4 regions of the Streptomyces sp. NPDC093984 genome follow, and region 2 is predicted to be linked to each of the others. Evidence: riboswitches for the same ligand, from Rfam matches in the RefSeq annotation. Region 2 holds a riboswitch; each other region holds the start of a gene.
The links. A riboswitch is a leader RNA that binds a small molecule or an ion and turns the genes downstream of it on or off. The one in region 2 is predicted to bind thiamine pyrophosphate.
Positions count from the first base shown of each region.

Region 1: it holds a riboswitch for thiamine pyrophosphate, as region 2 does, so the genes downstream of both, thiO (glycine oxidase ThiO) here and thiC (phosphomethylpyrimidine synthase ThiC) in region 2, are expected to answer to the same signal.
Region 3: it holds a riboswitch for thiamine pyrophosphate, as region 2 does, so the genes downstream of both, ACIRC0_RS02830 (purine-cytosine permease family protein) here and thiC (phosphomethylpyrimidine synthase ThiC) in region 2, are expected to answer to the same signal.
Region 4: it holds a riboswitch for thiamine pyrophosphate, as region 2 does, so the genes downstream of both, ACIRC0_RS29550 (thiamine ABC transporter substrate binding subunit) here and thiC (phosphomethylpyrimidine synthase ThiC) in region 2, are expected to answer to the same signal.

Region 1 is NZ_JBIWIM010000003.1:322,765-326,784, forward strand. It holds gene thiE (thiamine phosphate synthase) at 1-379, opposite strand, end outside; gene ACIRC0_RS13635 (Rv2175c family DNA-binding protein) at 582-947, opposite strand; gene ACIRC0_RS13640 (NAD(P)/FAD-dependent oxidoreductase) at 1,028-2,254, opposite strand; TPP riboswitch at 2,380-2,492, shown strand; gene thiO (glycine oxidase ThiO) at 2,490-3,689, shown strand; gene thiS (sulfur carrier protein ThiS) at 3,686-3,886, shown strand; gene ACIRC0_RS13655 (thiazole synthase) at 3,890-4,020, shown strand, end outside.
Region 2 is NZ_JBIWIM010000004.1:579,705-583,724, reverse strand. It holds gene ACIRC0_RS18645 (hypothetical protein) at 1-689, shown strand, start outside; gene thiC (phosphomethylpyrimidine synthase ThiC) at 928-2,712, opposite strand; TPP riboswitch at 2,705-2,861, opposite strand; gene ACIRC0_RS18635 (YibE/F family protein) at 2,933-4,020, shown strand, end outside.
Region 3 is NZ_JBIWIM010000001.1:599,488-603,507, reverse strand. It holds gene thiD (bifunctional hydroxymethylpyrimidine kinase/phosphomethylpyrimidine kinase) at 1-290, opposite strand, end outside; gene ACIRC0_RS02830 (purine-cytosine permease family protein) at 287-1,705, opposite strand; TPP riboswitch at 1,697-1,791, opposite strand; gene ACIRC0_RS02825 (jacalin-like lectin) at 1,883-3,214, opposite strand; gene ACIRC0_RS02820 (endonuclease) at 3,445-4,020, opposite strand, start outside.
Region 4 is NZ_JBIWIM010000010.1:38,388-42,407, reverse strand. It holds gene ACIRC0_RS29570 (AAA family ATPase) at 1-50, opposite strand, end outside; gene ACIRC0_RS29565 (DUF6416 domain-containing protein) at 443-847, opposite strand; gene ACIRC0_RS29560 (hypothetical protein) at 1,045-1,362, shown strand; gene rlmN (23S rRNA (adenine(2503)-C(2))-methyltransferase RlmN) at 1,488-2,594, shown strand; TPP riboswitch at 2,627-2,732, shown strand; gene ACIRC0_RS29550 (thiamine ABC transporter substrate binding subunit) at 2,860-3,900, shown strand; gene ACIRC0_RS29545 (ABC transporter permease) at 3,876-4,020, shown strand, end outside.

The sequences.
Region 1 (4,020 bases), on a different contig from region 2:
CGGCGGCGGCCTCGGCCTCGGCCTCGGAGTGGGTGGAGCGGCCTATCAGGATGTCGTCGCCGAGGATGGCACGGGCCGCGGGGACGGGAAGGTCGCCCTGGCCGAGGTGCAGGACGTCGGGGCGGGCGGCGTGGGCCACGTCCGCGCGGTCGTTCACCGCGAGGAGCTTGCCGTGGCGGGCACACGCCTCGGCGAAGACCTGGAGGTGCTCCAGCTCCTCGGCGGCCTCCATGCCCTTCTCGCGCAGCTGCACGATGTCGACGCCGCCGGCGAGGACCGCGTCGAGGAACTCGGCGAGGTCGCCCTGGCGCTTGCGTGCGTCCGTGCACAGATAGACGCGGGCGTCGGCGAGCCGGGCGGTGCGGGCGGTTTCGGGCACGGTGGTGTTCCCCCCGTTGTCGGTGGCGTACGGGCCGCGGCGGGGCGCGGTCGGCCGGAGCCGGGGCGTGTCCCTTGGCCCGCGGCCCGTACGCCGGACGGTTTTTCTTGTGTGCCGGCCGGATCAGACCGGAACCGGTCCGATCGGGTCAGGTCCGATCGGGTCAGGTCCGATCGGGTCAGGTCCGATAAGGCCGGATGGATCAGACGGCGAGCGCCTGCGCGCGGCGCTTCACCTCCGTGCCGCGATTCTCGCTGAGAGCCTGCGCGGGGGTGCCGGGCAGGGTCGGGTCGGGGGTGAAGAGCCACTCGATCATCTCTTCGACCGTGAAGCCGTCGTCCCGCAGCAGGGTCAGGGTGCCGGACAGGCCCTTGACCACCTTGTCCCCGTCGATGAAGGCGGCGGGGACGTGCAGCGCCTTGTTCTCGCCTCGGCGCACGGCGATGAGCTGGCCCTCCTTGACCAGCTGCCGCACCCGGGTCACCTCCACGCCGAGGGCTTCGGCGATGTCGGGCAGGGTGAGCCAGGCGGGGACGAGAGCATCGATCTTTGCGTCAATCTCGGTCACGGGATCAAGCGTGCCATCCCGGACTGACAGTCGGAAGCGGAGCGCCTCCGGCGGGGTTAGGCGGAGGGGGTGGTCGCGCCCTACGCCGTCGCCTCCTTCAGTGGGCGGGACGGGTCCGACAGCAGTGCGGGATTCATGGGGGTGCCCGATTCGATCAGGCGGCGGCCCTGCGCCAGGTCCCGGGGGCGGCCCACGGCCAGCAGGGCCACCAGGCGGCCCTCGCGCAGCCAGCAGACCGTCCAGGCCGCGCCCTCGGGGTCGCCGCGCCACACCGTCGTGTCGGCGGACGCGTGGTGGCCCACGTACTGGACGAACCGGCCGAACTGCTCCGACCAGAAGTACGGCACCGGGTCGTACGCCACCGGTGTCTGGCCGATGATGTTCGCGGCCACCGTGCGCGGACCCTGGAGGGCGTTGTCCCAGTGGTGGACGAGCAGGCGCTCCTCGTAGCGGCCCGACGGGAAGGACGCGCAGTCGCCGACCGCGTACACGTCCGGCACCGAGGTGCGCAGATGGTCGTCGGCCAGCACCTCGCCGTGCACGCCCAGCTCGATCCCGGACCCGGCCAGCCAGGCCGTGGCGGGCCGGGCCCCGATGCCCACCACCACCGCCCCGGCCGGCACCCGAGAGCCGTCGTCCAGCACCACCGCGCCCGGCTCGATGCGCTCCACGCGCGCGTGCGTGCGCAGCTCGGCCCCGCTGTCCGCGTACCAGGACGTCATCGGCGCCGCCACCTCCGCCGGCAGTGCCCCGGCGAGCGGCCGGTCCGCGGCCTCCACCACGGTCACCGCGCAGCCCGCCTCGCGCGCGGCGGTGGCGAACTCGGCGCCGATCCAGCCCGCGCCGACGACCACGATGTCGTGCTGCCGGGCGAGCACCGGCCGCAGCCGCTCGGCGTCGTCCAGTGTGCGCAGCAGATGTACCCCGGGGACGCCCTCCGCGCCCGGCAGCCGGATCGGTTCCGCCCCGGTCGCGATGACCAGGACGTCGTACGGGACGGGGCCCCGCTCGGTGTCCAGCTCGTGGTCCTGGGGGCGCAGGCCGGTCGCCTCGCGGCCCAGTTCCAGCTCGATGTCCAGCGCCTCGAAGTCGACGTCGAAGGCGGAGCCCTCGGCCTTGCCGAGCAGGACGGCCTTGGACAGCGGCGGCCTGTCGTACGGCTGGTGCGGCTCCGCGCCGATCAGCGTCACGCCGCCGGTGAAGCCCTGTTCCCGCAGGGCGACCGCGGTCTGCACCCCGGCCATGCCCGCGCCCACGACGACGACGCGCCGTGCCGTACCGTCCCGTGCCTGCGTCTGCTCGCTCACCTGATCACCATAGACAACTGACGAATTGTCAGTCAGGGGGCGTGCTGAGTGACGTCCTGCACAGCCCTCGGGCCGGGCGGAGGCTGTCTTACAAGGGCGGCGCTCTGCGGGCTAGGGTTGCCACCGGAAGCACTCGCGGGAGCCCGGCGCACCGGGCTGAGAGGGAGGCTGGGACGGCCTCCGACCGTACGAACCTGATCCGGGTCATGCCGGCGAAGGGAGGGGCTGGACGCCCATGTCGCGTACACCGGACGAACCGTCGACAGCGCGCGATGCGTCGACCGTGTCGGACGTTCTTGTCATCGGGGGCGGGATCATCGGTCTGGTGACCGCCTGGCGGGCGGCGCAGCGCGGGTTCGCCACCGCCGTGGTGGATCCGGAGCCGGGCGGCGGAGCCGCGCAGGTGGCCGCCGGGATGCTGGCCGCCGTCACCGAGCTGCACTACGGCGAGCAGACGCTGCTCGCCCTGAACCTCGCCTCAGCGCGCCGCTACCCGGACTTCGCCGCCGAGCTGACCGAGGCCGCCGGCCGGGACCTGGGCTACCGCAGCTGCGGCACGCTCGCCGTCGCGCTCGACACCGACGACCGCGCCGAGCTGCGCGAACTGCACGCCCTGCAGCAGCGCTCGGGGCTGGAGTCGGAGTGGCTGAGCGGGCGGGAGTGCCGCCGTCTGGAGCCGATGCTCGCACCGGGCGTGCGCGGGGGGCTCAGGGTCGACGGCGACCATCAGATCGACCCGCGCCGCCTCGCCGCGGCCCTGGTGACGGCCTGTGAACGCGCCGGGGTGGTCTTCCACCGGGTGTGGGCCGAGCGGCTCACGGTGGTGCGGGAGCGGGCCTGCGGGGTGCGGACCGCCGACGGCACCGAGTTCTCCGCCGGGCAGGTCGTCCTGGCCGCGGGGAGCCTCAGCGGGCGGCTCGCGGGCGTCCCGGCCGACGTCCTGCCGCCCGTACGTCCCGTGAAGGGGCAAGTGCTGCGGCTGACCGTGCCCGAGCGGTACGCGCCGTTCCTGAGCCGTACGGTGCGCGCCGTCGTCCGCGGTGGCGCGATCTACCTCGTGCCACGCGAGAACGGCGAGCTGGTGGTCGGCGCGACCAGCGAGGAGATGGGCTGGGACACCACGGTCACCGCGGGCGGGGTGTACGAGCTGCTGCGGGACGCTCACGAGCTGGTGCCCGGGATCACCGAGCTGCCTCTCACCGAGACGCGGGCGGGTCTGCGCCCGGGTTCCCCGGACAACGCGCCGCTGCTCGGCCCCACCGAGCTGGACGGTCTGCTGCTGGCCACCGGCCACTACCGCAACGGTGTCCTGCTCACCCCGGTCACCGGCGACGTCATGGCGCACGTGCTGACCACCGGTGAGCTTCCCGAGGAGGCCCGTCCCTTCACCCCCCGGCGTTTCACCGCCGCCGCACTCACGGAGCAGCCCGTATGAACATCTCGGTCAACGGGGAGACCCGCGAGGTCACCCCCGGTGTAGCGCTCGACGCGGTGGTGCGGAGCCTGACCGCCGCCCCCTCGGGCGTGGCCGCCGCCGTCAACGAAACCGTCGTCCCGCGCGGGCAGTGGGCGTCGACGTCCCTCAGCGAGGGAGACCGCGTCGAGGTCCTCACCGCCGTCCAAGGAGGCTGACCCATGGCTGACGATCCCTTCGTCCTCGGTGGGACCACCTACTCGTCCCGGCTGATCATGGGAACGGGTGGCGCGCCCAGCCTGGACGTGCTGGAGCGGGCGCTGGTGGCGTCCGGCACGGAGCTGACGACGGT
Region 2 (4,020 bases):
CGGCGGCGGCCACCGAGTACCAGCACTACGTGATGGTCCGCGAGGAACTGCGCCGGCCGGCGCCGTCCACCCCGATCGTCCAGGACAGCACCCCCGGTTCCCCGGAGGCGGACCTGGACGCCCTGGGGCTCGCGGCCACCGTGGGAGAGGCCGCCGCGAGCGCCGGGACCGGTGCCGTCATCGCGGTCCTCGCCCCCTTCCTCGCGGGTGCCGCCGCCGCGATCTTCCTGCTCGTGGGGTACATCCTCAAGATGGTCAATCCCGATCAGGCGTTCGCCCGGACGCTCCTGACCACCGGGTGGGTCTTCGGCGCGGTGACCGCGGCGTCGATCATGGTCGCCGCGATCGGCCTGCTGCTCACCGCCCTGCGCAACAGCTCCTCGGGACAGGAGGCGGCCGCGTCGGGCACGTTGACGACGGAGGTGTCCCGGGCCAGGGACGCCTGGCACCAGGCGCTGCTGGAACGCGGCATCCTGCCGTTCCTCCGTGAGGCGCTCAGCGACCCGGGCACGGCCGCGATGACCCGGAAGGCACCGGAGGCGGCCGCCGGCCGCATCCCGCACCTCGGCTACGACCGTCCGGGGTTCAGCAGCCCCGACAGCGGCCCGGCCACCGGCACGCGCCCCAGCTTCACCAGCCCCGACTTCACCAGCCCGGACTTCGGGGGGCCGGAGCACAAGCCGGAGTGACGGGCCCCGGCCGACGACCGGCCGGGTCCACACGAGTCCCCAGCCGGAACGCCCACCATCGGACCGTCACCCGAAGATGTGGGCCCGGACTGCTCCACCCAAGCCGGGCCCGCACTTCTCACTCGGCGCGGGCCGTCCCGCGCCCTGCACGGCGTCGACCCCTGCGAGGGCGAGGACAAGACGCTGCCCCGCAACAGCCTCTGTGGCGTCCCGGGTCAGCGCCCCGCTCGGCCCCGTGTCAGTCGGCGATCGGCAGGTACACCCTGTTCCCCGCCTCCGCGAACTCCTTCGACTTCTGGGCCATGCCCTCCTCGATCTCCTCCCGGCTACCGCCATGTTCGCGGCGGATGTCCTGGGAGATCTTCATCGAGCAGAACTTCGGACCGCACATCGAGCAGAAGTGGGCCGTCTTGGCCGGCTCCGCCGGGAGGGTCTCGTCGTGGAAGTCGCGGGCCGTGTCCGGGTCGAGGGCCAGGTTGAACTGGTCCTCCCAGCGGAACTCGAAGCGCGCGTCGGACAGCGCGTCGTCCCACGCCTGCGCACCCGGATGCCCCTTGGCGAGGTCGGCCGCATGGGCGGCGATCTTGTAGGTGATCACACCGGCCTTGACGTCGTCGCGGTTGGGCAGGCCCAAGTGCTCCTTGGGGGTGACGTAGCAGAGCATGGCCGTGCCCCACCAGGCGATCATCGCGGCGCCGATGCCGGAGGTGATGTGGTCGTACGCAGGCGCGATGTCCGTCGTCAGCGGCCCGAGCGTGTAGAACGGAGCTTCGTCGCAGATCTCCTGCTGAAGGTCGATGTTCTCCTTGATCTTGTGCATCGGGACGTGTCCCGGGCCCTCGATCATGGTCTGTACGTTGAAACGCCTGGCGATGCGGCCGAGTTCCCCGAGCGTGCGCAGTTCCGCGAACTGTGCCTCGTCGTTGGCGTCCGCGATGGAGCCGGGCCTGAGGCCGTCGCCCAGCGAGTACGTGACGTCGTAGGCCGCGAGGATTTCGCACAATTCTTCGAAATTCTCATACAGGAACGACTCCTTGTGGTGGGCGAGGCACCACGCCGCCATGATCGAACCGCCACGCGAGACGATGCCGGTCTTGCGGTTCGCGGTCAGCGGTACGTACGGCAGACGCACCCCCGCGTGCACCGTCATGTAGTCCACGCCCTGCTCGGCCTGCTCGATGACCGTGTCCTTGTAGATCTCCCAGGTCAGTTCCTCGGCCTTCCCGTCGACCTTCTCGAGGGCCTGATAGAGCGGCACCGTGCCGATCGGCACGGGGGAGTTGCGCAGCACCCACTCGCGCGTGGTGTGAATGTTGCGGCCGGTGGACAGGTCCATGACCGTGTCGGCGCCCCAGCGGGTCGCCCAGGTCATCTTCTCGACCTCCTCCTCGATGGAGGAGGTCACGGCGGAGTTGCCGATGTTGGCGTTGACCTTCACCAGGAACCGCTTGCCGATGATCATCGGCTCGATCTCGGGGTGGTTGACGTTGGCCGGGAGGACCGCACGGCCTGCCGCGATCTCCTCGCGTACCACCTCCGGGGACACGTTCTCCCGGAGGGCGACGAACTCCATCTCCGGTGTGATCTCCCCGCGGCGTGCGTACGCCAGTTGCGTCACCGCCTTGCCGTCGCGGCTGCGGCGCGGCTGACGCGGCCGCCCCGGGAACACCGCGTCGAGGTTGCGCAGTCCGCCCCGCGGCGAGGTGTGCTTGATGCCGTCGTCCTCGGGGCGGACGGGACGGCCCGCGTACTCCTCGGTGTCGCCGCGGGCGGTGATCCAGTTCTCCCGCAACGGGGTCAGACCCCTGCGGACGTCGGTCTGGACGAGTGGATCGGTGTACGGGCCGGAGGTGTCGTACAGCGTGACCGACTGCCCGTTGGTGAGGTGCACCCGACGGACCGGCACCCTCAGGTCGGGGCGTGAGCCCTCGATGTATGCCTTGTGCCAGCCGATGGACTGTCCGGCCTCCTGGGACTGTTCGCCTTGAACGGAGGCAGGCGTGCGTACGTCCTTGTTGGTCATGAGACCTACTCCCTACGCCGGCATTACCCGGTAACAGGTTCAGCGGTCGACGCAGCGGTTTCCGCCCGCCGATGTTCCACGTGAAACATCGCGTCTGCGGAGGTCAGCGCCCTCTCAGCCCGGTGCTCCGAGCTCCCGCGTGTGCAAAGGTCCCCCCACGCTAGCGTCTCTTTGCGCGAGCTGAACAGTGGGCCTCACGCCTTCTTGCGATGATGCCTCGGTGACCACGACACAGCATCCGCCCCCGTACCCGCCGCCCGACCCGCCTCATGGCCACGGCCACGGCCACGACCCGGGCGACGCACATGGCCATGGACCGAGCGGCGAGCACGGGCAGGGAGCGCCCGGCGGGCACGGACCGAGTGGGCACGGCCACTCGCACAGCCACAGCCATGGCCCGGCGGCCCCCGTGTCGCGGCACCTGCGCAGAGTGATCGCCGCGATCCTCATCCCCTTCACGGCAGCCGTGGTGGTCGGTCTCGTCGTGCTGTGGCCCGGCGGGGTGCCGTCGCACAAGCGCACCGGCGTGGGATTCGACCGGCAGACCCAGCAGGCCACGGTCACCAGGGTGGTGGAGGTGGACTGCAAGTCCGTGAACGCCTCGGGTGACACCCCGACCGGCGACACCTCCACGGCCGAGGGCTCCTCGGCCCAGCAGCAGTCGACCGGCACGTGCAAGAAGGCGACGGTGCGCGTCGACACGGGCAAGGACCAGGGCCGGACGTTCACGGAGATCGTCCAGCCCGACCAGTCACGGCAGTTGCATCAGGGCGAGAAGGTCGTTGTCGCGTACGAACCGTCCGCCCCCAGGGACCTGCAGTACTCGGTGGCGGATGTGAACCGCAAGCTCCCCATGGCCCTGCTGGCCGGCATCTTCGCCATCGCCGTGGTGGTCGTGGGCCGGATGCGCGGCGTGATGGCGCTCATCGCCCTGGCCGTCAGCTTCCTGGTGCTGAGCCTGTTCATCCTGCCGGCGATCCTGCAGGGCTCGAACCCGCTGCTCGTGGCCGTGGTCGGGTCCAGTGCCATCATGCTGATCGCCCTCTACATGTGCCACGGGCTCTCGGCACGCACCTCGGTGGCGGTGCTCGGCACGCTCATCTCCCTGTCCCTGATCGGTGTGCTGGGCTCCCTGTTCATCGGCTGGGCAGCGCTGACCGGCAACACCGACGACAACACCGGCCTGATCCACGGCCTGTACCCGGGTATCGACATGAGCGGCCTGCTGCTGGCAGGCGTGATCATCGGCTCGCTCGGCGTCCTCGACGATGTGACGGTGACGCAGACGTCGGCGGTCTGGGAGCTCCA
Region 3 (4,020 bases), on a different contig from region 2:
TCCGTGAGCAGGTCGGCCACCGCCTGGACCAGCGCGGGCGAGGCGAGCATGCCCGTCTTGACCGCCTGCACGCCGATGTCGTCGACGACGCTGCGGTACTGGGCGCGCACCGCCTCCACGGGCAGCTCCCACGCCCCCTGCACCCCCACGGAGTTCTGCGCCGTGACCGCGGTGATCACGCTCATCCCGTGGGCGCCGAGCGCCAGCATGGTCTTCAGGTCGGCCTGGATCCCGGCGCCGCCGCCGGAGTCGGAGCCGGCGATGGTCAGGACACGGGGCGGCGCGGTCATGCGCGGCCCTCCTCTCGGACGCGCACGCGGCTCTCCTCCCGGAGGCGCAGCGGGGCGTACAGCGCGAGGGCGACCAGGAACGCCACGTAGTAGGAGACGTCGGCGCCGTGCAGCGCGTGGGCGGCCGGGCCCACGTACAGGCCGGTGTCCATGAACGGCACCGCCGCGGCGAAGGCGCCGACGAACGCCAGCAGCGGCGGCCACACGGAGCGCGGCCGGGCGGTCCAGGCGGCGAGGTCGACCGCGGCGCCGCGCCGTGCGAGCCAGTCGACGACGACGATCGCCACGAACCCGGGGATCCAGTAGCTCACGAACAGCAGCACGTTCTGGAAGCGGGCGGTGGTGTTCGCCGCGTGCATCCACAGCACCAGCGGAAAGCCGAGCACCACGGCGAGGGCGGCGGCCAGCGGACGCGGCAGGCGCACCCCGACGGTCTGCAGTGCCAAGGAGCCGCTGTAGTCGTTCATCGCATTGCTGGCGAGCGCCGCCAGCGCCACGGCCAGCAGCCCGAAGGCACCGGCCGCGCCCCCGCCCAGCACATGGTCCACGCCCGCGGCCGTCTGGTCGGTCAGCACCGACGCGCCCCACAGCCCGAGGACCTGCACGGCCACGAAGGACACCACGAGACCGAGCAGCGTGCACCAGAACATCCGGGACCGTGAGGTGCCGCGCGGCAGATAGCGGCTGAAGTCGCTGGCGTACGGCGCCCAGGACAGCGACAGGCTGAGCGCGATGGTGCTGGTCAGCACGAAGGCGCCCACCCGGTCCGCGCCGTGCGCGGTGCCCGTCCAGGCGGGGTGCACGCTGCCCGCCATGCGCAGGGCGATCAGTGCGAAGGCGGCGGCCAGCACGAACGTCATGACGAGTTGCAGCCGGTGGATCGCCTCGTAGCCGAGGACCCCCAGGGGTCCTTGGGCGAGCATCACCACCAGGACGCCCAGCCAGAACGGCCAGCCGGCGAGCCGCGCCAGCGCATCGCCGCCGAACAGCCCGATCAGCGCGTCCCAGGCGATCGAGGACAGCCACTGCAGCACCCCGGGCAGCACCACCGCGCGCCCGAACGCCAGCCGGGCGAGCGGCAGCTGGCCGGCTCCGGTGCGGCTGCCCCAGGTGCTCAGATAGGCGGTGGGCACCGCGCCCAGCACCGTGCCGAGGACGACGGCGGCGAGTGCGGTGGTGAAGTCCAGGCCGAGCGCGATGCCGATGGTCCCGGTGAACACGCCCGTCATGGTCAGATTGGGGGCGAACCACACGGTGAACAGCCGGCCCGCCCCGCCGTAACGATTCGTCTCGGGGACCGGCTCGATGCCGTGGCCCTCGACCCTGAGGTCGCCGGGAGCGGTGGGCATCCGCCCGTCGAAGACGGTGCTCCGGCCGCCTGTGGGCAGCCCGCCCGAGACATGCGCCGATGGCATGAAAGACATCCCTCCGCCAGTACGAACTGGTTCAGGTTCGACGGGTGTGATCTCAGCCCGCAGATGGGGCACCCCGTGTCCGGTACGGCGGCAAGACTAACCCGAGGACGGGAATCGGCCATACGTGAGGGCCGCTGCCGGGTCGGTCAGCGGCCCTCACGAGGTCTTGGTGGCGCGTCAGCGCCGGGTGTAGATGAAGCCGATCTTGTCGACCTCGTCACCGGAGCGCCCGTGGAACCCCGCGATCTGCCAGCCGGAGGGCGCCGTGCGGGTCACGCAGTCGGACGTGGTGGTACCGCCCGCCAGGCTGCGGCCGAGGTTGGTCGTGAACTTCGCGGAGAAGATCCTCGTGCGGCCGTCGTACCGGCCCTCACAGAGCTGCGCGCTTGTCACGTACTCGTCGCTCCCCAGGGTCAGCGAGGATGCCGTGCCGCCGGTGCCGCCGTGCACGAGCGTGGTGCCGCCCGCCAGCGTCACGCCGACCTGGTCGACACGGGAGCCGCTGCGCAGCGAGATGCCGGTCGCCCGGGCGCCGGCCGGGACGCTGTCGATGTCGTCGTAGTAGTCGCCGTGCGGCCCGCCGAACTGGTCGCTGAGCTGGAAGGCGGAGTTGCGCGTCCAGCTGAACGTCGCGGTGATCGGGTCGTGGTCGGAGAGCATCTTGCCGTCGTCGGTGAGGAACTTGGCGTGCTCGTTGTTGTACGCGGTGGCGTTGAGCGAGACGAGTTTGCTGCCCCGGTAGAGGATCTTGTCGACGACCTCGCAGCTGTTGGTGACCGCGTTCTCGTCGCAGAGCAGCGGGTCGCTGCCCTTGGCGGGCGGGGTGCCGCCGCGCACCAGCTTGACCCAGGCGTCGGTGAGGCCGTTCGCAGCGGCGAACTCGGCGATCGTGTCACCCGAGCGCGTGTAGCGGGTGTTGGTGTCGCCCATGACGACGACGGCGTTGCCCGCGGAGTGGGTCTTGATGAAGTCCGTCAGCTGGTTGAGGTTGTCCGCGCGCGAGGCCAGATCGCCGTCGTTCGTCCCGGCGTTGGTGTGCAGGTTGTAGAAGTCGACGTAGACGCCCTCGGCCAGGCGCTCCCGCATGAACGTGAAGCCCTTGGGGGTGAGGCAGTCCCCCGAGTCGTACTGGCACGAGTTCCAGTGCACGCGCTCGAAGTCGTCTGTGTCGTACGGGATACCGGACAGCGTGTTGAGTCCGCTGCCGACGCCGGCGCCGCCGCTGGTGGGCGTGCGGTACGGGTGGGAGTCCGCGGCGTACAGGTACGCGTGGTAGTTGAAGTCCTCCTGGACCTGGACGATGTCGTACGGGCCGAGGCGTGAGCCGATCGTCGTGGTGCTCGACTGGCGCGGTGTCGGGGCGCTGGAGATGCCCTCGGGGAGACCGGCGACGTTGTAGCCGAGCACGCGGAACGTGCCCGAGTCGGCCGCCGTGGCGGTGGGCGCGGTGACCGTGAGTCCGCCGAGCGCGGCGGCGGCCGCCGCGAGGGTGGCGAGGAGTCTGCGCATGGGGAACGGCTCCTGGGGGGTGACGGGAGGGAGTGTTGCGCGCATGTCAAAACGTAGCGGGCGAGTCTCTGGGAGAAGGCGCTTTCTCCGCTCCCGGTGAAGATTTCACCTGCCGGTCGCCGCGGTGTCGGCGACGCCGAGGCGTCGGTGTCCGGTGCGGGAAGGCTCGCGGCGGGCGCTGACGGGGCAACTCGTCCTGCCCCCACAGGGTGCCCACCCCGAGCCCGCCCTCATGCCGCGTGCTGCCGCACCTCTTCCGCCAGCTTCTTGTCGAGTGCGGCGCGCACCAACGCCGCTGCCAGCACCGCCGGTTCGGTGTCCTTCGTCAGCTTCAGCAGCTGCTCCGGGTCCTTCGGCAGCCCCAGTCGCTCCGCACCCGACAGTGCCTTCGCGTCCAGGTAGGGAGCCACCTCGGGCCACACGCGCTGCACCTCGCGCAGGAAGATGTCCGCGCCGGCCGGTCCGATCCCCGGTATCTCCTGCAACAGCCGGCGCAGGGCGGGGACGTCGCCGTCGGCCTCCTTCCGCAGCCGCCGCAGGTCTCCGCCCCAACGCTCAGTCAGCAACTCGGCACCGACGCCCAGTTGGGTCGCCGTCCGCTCGTCGTAGCGCCGGTAGCCGCCCCGCCCCAGCGCGTCGACCCGCTCCTGCCAGTCCGCCTGCGCCATGTGGCGCGGGTCCTTCAGGCCCGCCTCCTGAAGCGCCCGCACCGTGGCCAGGGCGATCGAGGAGCGGATGCGGGCGCTGAGCAGCAGGGCCATCAACAGCAGCCGGTACAGCGGCTGCGGGGCGTCCTTGAGCCGGAT
Region 4 (4,020 bases), on a different contig from region 2:
CCTGGCCGACCAGCAAGGCCAGCAATCTCGAAACTTACAATGCTCGGCATGACGAATTATCTGCCTTCCAGAAGGACACCTTCGCTGCGAGGAGAATCATAGATCTGCTACTCGCTCCGATCGTGGTCTTCCGTCAAAGTTGGCGAGCCTTTGCGCCGGTACCGAGTGTCCAGGTCAGCCCAGCAGCGCCGATCACTGGGCCTCCCGAGCTGATGGTGTAAGCGTGCGCCCGCACAGCGGTAGCTCTGGCTGACATCTGCAGGTGACATCAGCAGCACCGGACCCGGGCACCCATGCACGGCCCGGCATGCAACAACACGCCCACGCGGTGACGCCGCCGGGCCACGCTCGGATCGAACTCCTAAGCGGTGCTCAGCGCCAGCCGACTCACGCCGATGCGGTAGCGCCGCCTGACTGGTGGATGCCGGCGCCCGCGGCGGAGTCACTGGCCGAGCTGAGCGGCTAGGAACACCGCCGCCACTGAGGGGCGGACTGCGTACGTTGCGCCCGCGCTCCCCTCAGGAGCTTCCCACCAGTAGAACGGAAGCCGCCGCCCACTGTTGCTGTGTCCCTTGCTCATTCCCCTCACCACGCCTGCCACGCGCTGCGCCGGAGCGCCCTCATTTGGACCGCCCAGGGCCATATCCACCAGCTCCGTGCAGTGGATCTTCCGGCCAGGGTTGCGCAGCAGGTACTCGAGCATCTGCCGGGCCTGCGGTGCGAGTTCAGCCAAGAACCTTGTAGCGCGCTCCAAGTCCTCCGGGCCCCATTCGGGGGCACCGTAGTGCGCCTCTTCGCCAGAGTGCTCAGCCCATCGCGGATCAACCTCAGACAGATACTCCGTCATGCCCGCCCCTAACAGTTCGTCCCTAGGGTGTGTGTCGTTCGCACCGTACAGATCCGCCAGGACACTACGTATCGAATCCGTGTCGAAGTTCTACCGGCAAGCGGCTCAGCTGGGGAAGAGGGACAGGTCAAGAGGAGGTCGGGACGCAGCCACAAAGCGCCTTCTAAGCACCGGTCCCAGGGCGTCATGATCTACCGATGGATGAGTATGACTGGCCCACGGGCTCTGAAGCGCCGGCCGCTGAGGCGGTCCAGTCGAGCTGGGCGGTAACCGTCTCGGCCCTGCCTGTAGGAACCCGGATCACCGGCGAGGTCATCGGTCGGCAGCGCTTCGGGGTCTTCATACGTATAGACGGCGTGGCGAACGCCATAGCGCTGGCGGAGATCACGGCCATGCCGCACGGGACGGACCTCCCGGCCCTCGGGGCCTTCGTCAGCGGGGAGGTCCTCTGGCACGCCGCCCACAACTACCAGGTCAAGGTCCGGCTCGATGAGTGGGTGGCAGCCGACGAGTGATCTTCGCTGGGCCGTCCCTGGGCCGTCCGAGGCCGCTCAGCGGCGACCGGTGACGACTACTAACGACAGTCGTAGCGAGCGACAGCCGCAGGTCACCCAATTGGATCTGCGACACTGGTGAGGCCATGCCTAAGCCCGGAGAACTCACTTTCGTCGCGCCGCGCGGTGCCAAGACGCCGCCGCGGCATCTCGCCGACCTCTCGCCCGCCGAGCGCAAGGAGGCGGTCGCCGCGGTCGGTGAGAAGCCGTTCCGCGCCAAGCAGCTCTCGCAGCACTACTTCGCGCGGTTCGCGCACGACCCGGAGCAGTGGACCGACATCCCCGCGCCCTCCCGTGGCAAGCTCCAGGAGGCGCTGCTCCCGGAGCTGATGACGGTCGTCCGGCATCTGGCGACGGACCAGGGGACCACCCGTAAGACGCTGTGGCGGCTGTTCGACGGCACGCTCGTCGAGTCCGTGCTCATGCGCTACCCGGACCGGGTCACCATGTGCATCAGCTCGCAGGCGGGTTGCGGCATGAACTGCCCGTTCTGCGCCACCGGCCAGGCGGGCCTGGACCGCAACCTGTCGACCGCCGAGATCGTGCACCAGATCGTGGACGGCATGCGGGCGCTGCGCGACGGCGAGATCCCCGGCGGCCCGGCGCGGCTGTCCAACATCGTCTTCATGGGCATGGGCGAGCCCCTCGCCAACTACAAGCGCGTCGTGGGTGCGATTCGGGCCCTTACCGATCCCGCGCCGGACGGGCTCGGCCTCTCGCAGCGCGGCATCACCGTCTCCACCGTCGGACTGGTGCCGGCCATCCACCGATTCGCCGACGAGGGCTTCAAGTGCCGTCTCGCCGTCTCCCTGCACGCCCCGGACGACGAGCTGCGCGACACCCTCGTCCCCGTCAACACGCGGTGGAAGGTGCGCGAGGTCCTCGACGCCGGGTTCGACTACGTCGAGAAGTCCGGACGCCGGCTGTCCATCGAGTACGCCCTCATCCGGGACATCAACGACCAGGCGTGGCGCGGTGACCTGCTGGGCCGGCTGCTCAAGGGCAAGCCCGTGCACGTCAACCTGATCCCGCTGAACCCGACGCCCGGCTCGAAGTGGACCGCCTCCCGCCCCGAGGACGAGAAGGCGTTCGTCGAGGCGATCGCCGCCCACGGTGTGCCGGTGACGATCCGGGACACCCGGGGTCAGGAGATCGACGGGGCGTGCGGTCAGCTCGCCGCGACCGAGCGGTAGTCTGAGAGCCGTCAGTCAGTACGTACATCTTCATATTCCGACAGGGGAGCGCCACAGCGCTGAGAGTGCGGTAGCGACCGCAGACCCTCTGAACCTCGCCCAGGTCATTCTGGGTAGGGAGTTCGGTCTTCACTCGAGCTGTTGCGCCCTGCCCGGGACCCTCCGAGGTCCGGGGCAGGGCCGCGTCTCTTCCTGGTCACCCCCAGGAGGAATCCAGTTGAGCATCACCGGTAAGCAGTGGGCGGCCGTGGCCGTCGGACTGGGCATGGTCACGCTGTCCGCGTGCGGATCGTCCGGTTCCGGAAGTGGGAACGGCAGCGGCGGCTCCAAGACCGTGACCCTCGTCAGCCATGACTCGTGGGCCGCCTCCAAGAGCGTCATCGCGGCGTTCGAGAAGGAGTCCGGCTACACCGTCAAGGTCCTCAAGGACGGCGACGCGGGCCAGGCCGTCAACAAGGCGATCCTCACCAAGGACAACCCGCAGGGCGACGTCTTCTTCGGCGTCGACAACACGCTGCTGTCCAGGGCGCTGGACAACGGCCTGTTCCAGCCGTACGAGGCCAAGGGCCTCGACCAGGTCGGCACCCAGTACCAGCTGGACGCGGACAAGCACCGGGTCACGCCCATCGACTACGGCGACATCTGCGTCAACTACGACAAGAAGTACTTCGCCGACCACAAGCTGACCCCGCCGGCGTCCTTCGACGACCTCGTCAAGCCCGAGTACAAGAACCTCCTCGTCACCGAGAACGCCTCCACGTCCTCGCCCGGTCTCGGCTTCCTGCTCGGCACCGCCGCGAAGTACGGCGACGGCGGCTGGCCGGACTACTGGAGGAAGCTCAAGGCCAACGGTGTGAAGGTGGTCGACGGCTGGGAGCAGGCCTACAACGAGGAGTTCTCCGGCTCCGCCGGCGGCAAGAAGGCCAAGGGCGACCGGCCGCTCGTCGTCTCCTACGCCTCCTCGCCGCCCGCCGAGGTCGTCTACGCCGACCCCCGGCCCAAGACCGCGCCGACCGGCGTCGCCACCGGCACCTGCTTCCGCCAGATCGAGTTCGCCGGTCTGCTGACAGGCGCGCACAACACCAAGGGCGGCAAGGCGTTCCTCGACTTCCTGATCAGCAGGAGGTTCCAGGAGGACATGCCGCTCAACATGTTCGTCTACCCGGTGGTCGAGGGAGCGAAGGTGCCCGCGGAGTTCACCGAGTACGGGCCCGCGGCCAAGGATCCCGAGACCATGGCCCCCACGAAGATCGCCGCGAACCGTGACCAGTGGGTCAAGGCGTGGACGTCGCTCGTACTGAAGTGACCCCACGCAGGCGGGGGAACGCGGCGCGGCTCGGGCTGATGGCCCCGCCCGTCGCGTTCTTCGCGGTCTTCTTCGCCTACCCCGTCGCCGCGATCGTCGCGCGCGGTCTGAAGACGGACG